One region of the Kosakonia cowanii JCM 10956 genome, then DNA from elsewhere that is predicted to be linked to it. Evidence: predicted binding sites of a transcription regulator. Region 1 holds the regulator's gene; the other holds the start of a gene.

The links. The regulator LexA, encoded in region 1, represses DNA repair genes until DNA is damaged. The targets are predictions, from matches to a motif close to TNCTGTATGTACATACAGNA.
Region 2: a site for LexA is predicted at 2,116-2,135, ahead of sbmC (DNA gyrase inhibitor SbmC). Genes of this name have one in related genera too.

Annotation. Positions count from the first base shown of each region.
Region 1 covers NZ_CP019445.1:874,265-878,660, forward strand. The annotation lists gene zur (zinc uptake transcriptional repressor Zur) at 1-127, shown strand, start outside; gene BWI95_RS04035 (CsbD family protein) at 512-721, opposite strand; gene dinF (MATE family efflux transporter DinF) at 855-2,189, opposite strand; gene lexA (transcriptional repressor LexA) at 2,264-2,878, opposite strand; gene BWI95_RS04050 (diacylglycerol kinase) at 2,987-3,355, opposite strand; gene plsB (glycerol-3-phosphate 1-O-acyltransferase PlsB) at 3,488-4,396, shown strand, end outside.
Region 2 covers NZ_CP019445.1:4,186,440-4,190,835, reverse strand. The annotation lists gene sbcB (exodeoxyribonuclease I) at 1-661, opposite strand, end outside; gene dacD (serine-type D-Ala-D-Ala carboxypeptidase DacD) at 871-2,031, shown strand; gene sbmC (DNA gyrase inhibitor SbmC) at 2,153-2,626, shown strand; gene BWI95_RS19920 (FUSC family protein) at 2,751-3,809, shown strand; gene BWI95_RS19915 (DUF496 family protein) at 3,976-4,311, shown strand.

The DNA.
Region 1 (4,396 bases):
TGCCCTGCGCCACAATGTGATTGAAGCCCACGGCTTATGCGCGGCCTGCGTCGAGGTCGAAGCCTGCCGTCATCACGACCATTGCCAGCACGATCACAGCCTGCAGGTGAAGAAAAAACCGCGTTAAAATTTCTGTTTCTGTTTCTGTTTCTGTTTCTGTTTCTGTTTCTGTTTCTGTTTCTGTTTCTGTTTCTGTTTCTATTTCAGATAGTAATCCCAAAATATTTCGCGTTTTAGCAAGGCGGCAAGCGCGCGAATCATGGGGAGCATACGAAAGTATGTGACTCATGTGAGCAAGTGCAGCCAACGCAGATAAAACGTGAAAGATGAAGGGATTCGGCAAGCGCGCGAATCATGGGAAGAATACGAAAGTATGTGACTCATGTGAGCGAGTGCAGCCAACGCAGATAAAACGTGAAAGATGAAGGGATTGGAGATTAGGGAGGTACATCCTTGTACCTACGGGCAGGGTAGCCTGTGAGGGTTAATACACTTGAGGGGGAAGTGTTGGCTACCAGCGGTATTCGTTACGTGATTCCCAATCTGTAACTTCCTTCTCCGCTTCGTCTTTCGCGTAACCGTAACGCTCCTGGATTTTACCTACCAGCTGGTCACGTTTACCTTCGATGACGGTCATATCGTCATCGGTCAATTTGCCCCATTTCTCTTTAACAGTACCTTTAAACTGTTTCCAGTTACCGCCGACTTCGTCTTTGTTCATAATTGACTCCTTATCGTTCGGTTAAAATGACGTTCTTGCGTGCTGAACGTATTAATTATTGTAGATAAGGATTCGGCGTTCGGTTTTTTATTCGGAATCTTTAACCATACACGCCAGACGAAGCCGCAGATCCTCATGCATTGTCGGCATTGGCAAACCAGCTGCCGTTGCGCCAGTGATGACGCCAGATCAGCGCCAGCGTGATACCACGCAGCGCCAGGAAAACCGCCAGAGAGAGCCATAAACCGTGGTTGCCAAACCACGGCACCGTCAGCAGGGTCAGGCCAAAACCGGCAGCGGCAACCGCCATACTGTTACGCATTTCAGCCGCGCGCGTCGCACCCACAAACATGCCGTCGAGCAAATAGCACCACACCCCCACCAGCGGCAATACCACCTGCCAGATAAGATAGTGTCCGGCAACCGCCTGCAGTTCAGGAATGGAGGTCAGCAGCGCAATAAGCGTGCTTCCTGCCAGCGCGTAGACAAGGGCAAAGGCGAGGGCCACAAACCCTGCCTGCCGGCAGGCCGCGCGCCAGACGTGCAGCAACTGGCTACCATCGCGCGCGCCGTAAGCCTGACCGGAGTGGGCTTCGACGGCATAGGCAAAGCCGTCAAGCGCATAGGCGGTAAAGGTGAGGAACATCATCAGCACCGCGTTGGCGGCGACCGTTTCGCTGCCGAGACGAGCACCCAGCACGGTGATGGAGCCAAAGCAGAGTTGCAGCAGCAGCGAGCGCAGCATGATATCGCGATTGAGCGCCAGCAAACGGCGAACGCCGCCGCGCCAGGCGGATTTCAGCATCGAAAGAGAGATAGCCTGCCGGCGTAAAACCTGCCGCACCATCAGCAAGCCGATAAAGAAGGTGACATATTCCGCGATAACCGTCGCGAGCGCAGCGCCCTGCACATTCATATGCAGGCCCATCACCAGCCAGAGGTCGAGAACGATATTGAAGAGATTGCCGACCACCAGCAGTATCACCGGTGCGCGGGCATACTGCACGCCGAGCAGCCAGCCAAGCAGCACCATATTGCCCAGCGAGGCGGGTGCGCTCAGCCAGCGAATGGCAAGGAAGCGCCGCGCCTGCTCCAGCACTGCCTCGCTGCCGCCGGTAATATGCAGCGCCAGGTCGATAAGCGGCGTACGCAGCAGCGCAATGACGATACCTGCGCCGAGCGCCAGCAGCAGAGGCTGGACAAGCGCACGTGAGAGTGCAGAGGGATTTTTTGCACCAAATGCCTGGGCGGTCAGCCCGGTGGTGCTCATACGCAGAAACAGCAGCAGCATAAAGAGGAAGCTGGTTGCCGTTGCGCCAATCGCCACGCCGCCAAGGTAGACGGGGCTATCCAGATGACCAATCACTGCCGTATCAACTAAGCCCAGCAGCGGAACGGTGATATTCGATAAAATCATCGGCAGCGCAAGCCGCCACAAAGCTTTGTCGGATGCGGTTAACAGCGGCATAGCGTAAGCGTCGTTAAAAAGAGGAAGCGTGGCGCTGCGGCGCTAAACGGGCGCCACAGCAGAGAAAAGAGGCGTTACAGCCATTCACCGTTACGGATCACGCCAACTGCCAGCCCTTCAATGGTGAAGTTCTGTTTACGCAGATCAACAACAATCGGAGAGAAGTCGCTGTTTTCCGCCAACAGTTCAACGGTGTTGCCATGTTTTTTCAGGCGCTTCACCGTTACTTCATCTTCGATACGGGCGACGATCACCTGGCCGTTACGCGCATCCTGGGTTTTATGCACCGCCAGCAGATCGCCGTCCATAATACCGATATCTTTCATCGACATCCCGCTAACGCGCAGCAGGAAGTCCGCATGCGGTTTAAAGAGATTCGGATCGACCTGATAGTGGCTTTCGATATGCTGTTGCGCCAGCAGCGGCTCACCCGCAGCGACGCGACCAATCAGCGGAAGACCAATATCGTTCTCTTCTTCCAGCAGCAGGCGGAGACCGCGCGATGCACCAGATACGATTTCGATCACCCCTTTGCGCGCCAGCGCTTTAAGGTGTTCTTCGGCTGCATTTGGGGAACGGAACCCCAATTGCTGTGCGATTTCCGCACGCGTCGGTGGCATACCGGTTTGGGTGATGCGATCGCGAATCAGATCGAACACCTCTTGCTGCCTGGCCGTTAATGCTTTCATCCCGCCCCCTGGGTGTATATACAGTTATGCTGTGAGTATATACAGTCAACGGCGATTTTGAAACCACATTTAAGCAAAAATCCAGAGTGTTATAGAATTATGGAAACGCTATCGAAAATGTGACCAAAGAAGCGAGACCCAGGTAAAGACCGCCAGTAAGATTGTCATCAGCACCGCCGCCGATCCCATATCTTTTGCCCGGCCGGAAAGCTCATGGAATTCAGACCCGATACGGTCTACAACCGCTTCGATAGCGCTGTTGAGGATTTCGACAATCATCACCAGCGTGACCGAGCCAATAAGCAGGACGCGCGTGATGACATCAATATCCAAAAATGCAGCGATAATAATAGCCAGAACAACGGCTACGCCCTCCTGGCGAAATGCAGCTTCATTAATCCAGGCTGCGCGTACGCCTTTCCACGAATATCCTGCGGCTTTAATGATCCGGGTAAAACCGGTGGTATTATTGGCCATGAAAAGAACCTTTTTAACTATTAAGCGTCAATGAGTAGTGGTACACGCAGCGGTACCACAGAAATTATGCGTGCTTTCTGATATTCTTGCGGCGCAATGGCACTATTAATAACCAGAGGCTTTACACCCTTTATGTCCGGCTGGCCACGAATTTACTACAAATTACTGAACTTACCATTAAGCGTGCTGGTAAAAAGTAAATCGATCCCCGCAGAACCTGCACAGGAACTGGGGCTCGACACATCACGTCCTATTATGTACGTGCTGCCTTACAACTCAAAGGCTGACTTAATGACCTTGCGCGAGCAGTGCCTGGCGCATGAATTACCCGATCCCCTCGAACCGCTGGAGATCGATGGCGCGCTGCTGCCACGCTACGTGTTTATTCACGGCGGCCCGCGCGTATTCACCTATTACACGCCGAAAGAAGAGTCGATCAAACTGTTCCACGACTATCTGGATTTACACCGCAGCCATCCCGATCTGGATGTGCAGATGGTGCCGGTATCGGTGATGTTTGGCCGCTCGCCGGGGCGTGAAAAGGGTGAAATCAACCCGCCGTTGCGCATGCTCAACGGTGTGCAGAAATTCTTCGCTGTTTCGTGGCTTGGCCGCGACAGCTTTGTGCGCTTCTCCCCGCCGGTTTCGCTGCGCCGCATGGCGACCGAACATGGTACGGATAAGATCATCGCGCAGAAACTGGCCCGCGTGGCGCGTATGCACTTCGCCCGTCAGCGTCTGGCCGCCGTTGGCCCACGCCTGCCGGCGCGTCAGGATCTCTTCAATAAGCTGCTATCGTCGAAAGCGATTGCCCGTGCGGTGGAAGATGAAGCGCGCAGCAAAAAGATCTCCCACGATAAGGCGCAGCAGAACGCGATCGCGCTGATGGAAGAGATTGCCGCTAACTTCTCTTACGAGATGATTCGCCTGACCGACCGTATCCTCGGCTTTACGTGGAACCGGCTCTATCAGGGGATCAACGTGCACAACGCCGAGCGCGTACGCCAGCTGGCGCACGAGGGCCATGAAATTGTCTATGTG
Region 2 (4,396 bases), 1.3 Mb from region 1:
CAATCAAGGTCGCCAGCTTCTGCTTGCTGCGATGGCTATAGAGATAGGCAAACAGCTTCGGCTGCTTCGCTTTCACCAGTTGTGCCATGGCGATGGTGGCATAGACATCCGCCATCGCGTCGTGGGCGTTGCTGTGCTCAATGCCGTTCGCTTTGGTCAGGTGCTCAAGGCGGAAACTCGGCAGACCTTCCTCATTTTCCGGCCAGTTGATCCCCTCCGGGCGCAGGGCGTAGCAGGCGCGCATCACATCCAGCAGATCCCAGCGGGAGTTGTGGTTTTGCCAGCTCCAGGCGTAGGGATCGTAGAAGTTGCGGTAAAAAATATTGCGCGTCACTTCATCATCAAAACGGACGTTGTTGTAACCTACCACGCAGGTATTTGGCACGGTGAAGAGGTCGTGAATGCGTTTAGCAAACGCCGCTTCATTTTCACCTTTGGCGCGCGCCACCTGCGGGGTAATGCCGGTGATCAGCACCGCTTCAGGCTGGGGGAGATAGTCATCGGCGGGTTTGCAGTAGAAGACTTCCGGCTCGCCGATGGTCGTGAAATCGGCGTCGGTGCGCAGCGCGGCGAACTGCGCCGGGCGATCCAGCGCGGGGCTGGTTCCGAAGGTCTCGTAATCATGAAAAAGAAATGTCGGGGTTGCCGGGGAATCAGACACCAGAAGCTCATCCTGTCAGAAAGTATGCCGACTATGGTAAACCATCGTCGCCCGTGTGCCGAAGAAAAACCGTGCCAGCTTACGGCGCAACTCGCAAAAACAGGGGCTTAAAAATGATTTATGTCACATTTCTTTGCAATTTTGCCAGGTAACGACACACGAAGTTCCGTACAAAGGACGCCCCTTTCCGATGTATTGAGGATATTTCATTGAAACGCCGTTTGTTTGCTGCTTCATTGTTGGCGGTGAGCGTCCATTGCGCTCAGGCCGACGACCTCCCATTTGCCCCTCAGCCCCCGGCAGTGCAGGCCGGATCATGGGTCTTGATGGACTACACCACCGGGCAAGTCTTAACTGCGGGGCATGAGCATCAGCAGCGTAATCCGGCGAGTCTCACCAAATTGATGACCGGCTATGTCGTCGACCGCGCCATTGATAGCCATCGCATCAGTGCGGACGACGTGGTTACGGTTGGCAAAGATGCCTGGGCGCAGGGCAACCCGGTGTTTGCCGGATCGTCACTGATGTTCCTTAAGCCGGGCGATCGCCTGACGGTGCGCGATCTGAGCCGCGGGCTGATTGTCGATTCCGGGAACGACGCCTGCGTGGCGCTGGCGGATCACGTCGCCGGTGGGCAGCCGCAGTTCGTGGCGATGATGAACGACTATGTGCAGAAGCTGAATCTGCGTGATACCCATTTTGAAACGGTACATGGCCTGGATGCGCCGGGGCAGCACAGCTCGGCCTACGATCTGGCGGTATTATCGCGCGCCATTATTCACGGCGAGCCGGACTTCTATCATATGTACAGCGAAAAGAGCCTGACGTGGAACGGCATCACCCAGCAGAACCGCAACGGGCTGCTGTGGGATAAAAGCCTGAACGTCGATGGGCTGAAGACCGGCCACACCTCCGGCGCGGGCTTTAACCTGATTGCCTCAAGCGTTGATGGTCAACGCCGTTTGATCGCGGTGATCATGGGCGCGGACAGCCCGAAAGGGCGCGAAGAGCAGGCGCGCAAGCTGCTGCACTGGGGTCAGCAGAACTTTGATACGGTTGAGATCCTGCGTAACGGCAAAAAAGTGGGCAGCGAGCGCGTCTGGTATGGCGATAAAGAGCTGATTGCTGTCGGCACCAATGAGGATCGCTGGCTGGTGCTGCCGAAAGCGGAGCTGCAAAACATCAAAGCGAAATATGTGCTGGACAGCAAAGAGCTGGAAGCGCCGCTTGCCGCCCATCAGCGCGTCGGTGAAATCCAGCTTTATGACCGTGATAAAGTGATTGCCAAAATGCCGCTGGTGACGCTGGAGAGCGTTGGCAAAGGCGGGCTCTTCTCCCGACTGAGCGACTACCTGCACCACAAAGGTTGACCATCGTGCGGGCAGAGTGGCAGGCTTGCGAGTCTGCTCGCATAATTGACGCGTGCGGCAAGCCTGATGGTCGCCGGGTAGATATACTGTACAGACAAACAGTAACGCGCAGGAGGTCACGATGGGCTACAACGTTAAGCAATCAGAGCAGCGCCGTATCGCCGGGTTTCATCTGGTGGGGCCGTGGGAAGAGAAGGTGAAGCAGGGCTTCCAGCAGTTACTGCTGTGGGTCGAGCATAACCAGATCCAGCCGCTGGAGTGGGTCAGCGTCTATTACGATAACCCCGATGAAGTGCCGCCGGAGAAGCTGCGCTGTGATGTCGCCATCACAGTCGAGCGCGACTTCCAGGTGCCTGTTAATAGCGCAGGCGTTATCACCACCGACATTCCCGGCGGCCACTATGCGGTGATGAGCGCACGGGTCTACAACGAAGATTTTGAAGGCAGCTGGAATCTCTTTTTCGACGAGCTGTTGGGTGACACCTCGGTGCAGATTGGTGCCGGCCCCTGTTTTGAGATCTACCAGAACGACGGTAAGGGCGACGGTTTCTGGGACATTGAGATGTATATCCCCGTCGAGCCGAACGCCCACTAAAGCCGGGCAGGGCAAAAAAGGCCGCGAGAGTGATGCTGGCGGCCTCTTTTTTTGTCCTGACAGGGCATTGGCAGGAAAAAATACCGCTACAATTGCGCCTTTCTTTTTGACCCGGAGCCTGGCTGTGCGTCGCGACAAATCCCTCAGCCCGTTTGAAATTCGACTTTATCGCCACTACCGCGTGGTGCACGGCGTGCGCATTGCGCTGGCGTTTATCCTCACCTTTTTGCTTATCCGCCTGCTCAATGTCCCGGAGGGTACCTGGCCATTGATCACCCTGGTGGTGCTGATGGGGCCGATCTCCTTCTGGGGCAACGTGGTGCCGCGCGCCTTTGAGCGCATCGGCGGTACCATTTTCGGCGCGGTGCTGGGGCTGGTGGCGTTAAAGCTGGAGCTTTACTCTCTGCCGCTGATGCTGCTGTGGTGCGCCGCCGCCATGTTTCTCTGCGGCTGGCTGGCGCTCGGCAAAAAGCCTTACCAGGCGCTGCTGATTGGGATCACCCTTGCGGTCGTCGTGGGTGGGCCAAGCGGCGATATGCACACGGCGCTGTGGCGCGGTGGCGATGTGATTATCGGTTCGCTGCTCGCCATGCTCTTTACCGGCATCTGGCCGCAGCGCGCCTTTTTGCACTGGCGCATTCAGATGGCGAACTACGTCACGGCCTTTAACCGCGTCTATCAGGGCGGTTTCTCACGCAACCTGGTGGAGCGGCCACGGCTGGAGAAGCATCTGCAAAAAATCCTCAACGACGTGGTAAAGATGCGCGGGCTGATTACCCCCGCCTGCAAAGAGACCCATATCCAGAAAGCGATCTTCGAGGCGATCCAGACCGTCAGCCGCAATATGGTCTGCATGCTGGAGCTGCAAATCAACGCCCACTGGAGCTCACGCGCCAGCCACTTCGTGATGATTAATGCCAGCACGCTGCAAGAGACGCAGCAGATGACCCAGCAGACGCTGCTCACCATCGCTCACGCGCTCTATGAGGGCAACCCGCAGCCGATCCTGGCGAACACGGAAAAGCTTAACGATATCGTCGCCGAGCTGCGGCAGTTGATTGGCGAACATCAGGGCGATGCGGTGACGGAAACCTCCATTCACGGCTATGTCTGGCTTAGCATGGAGCTGGCGCGCCAGCTGGAATTGTTATCGCATTTGATCTGCCGGGCGCTGCGCAAATAAACGGCTAATAACCGCCTCGGGGTGTCAGGTTGTTTCGATTCAGCTATATTTGCGGTTATGATAGCCAGCAGGAAAACTTATTGTCATATGCCACTGCTTTGGGTAGGTTTGCCTCTCAGGTGATGGCCTTAACGAATCCGAATCTCAATTAATCAGGGGTGTCAAAATGGAAACAACCAAGCCTTCATTCCAGGACGTTCTGGAATTTGTGCGTCTGTTCCGTCGCAAAAACAAACTGCAGCGCGAAATTCAGGACGTTGAGAAAAAGATCCGTGATAACCAGAAACGCGTTCTGCTGCTGGACAACCTCAGCGACTACATCAAGCCGGGCATGAGCGTTGAAGCCATTCAGGGCATTATTGCCAGCATGCGTACCGACTACGAAGATCGCGTTGATGACTACATCATCAAAAACGCCGAGCTGTCGAAAGAGCGCCGCGAAATCTCTAAGAAACTGAAAACCATGGGCGAACTGAAGTCGGTTGAAAACAAAGCCGAGTAAGCGCCTGCGCGGTGAGAGCCTCGTCTCTCACCGTCTTCTCTTTTCTCCATCCCCTTCCACTTTTCTTCCTCCTTTTTTCTTTATC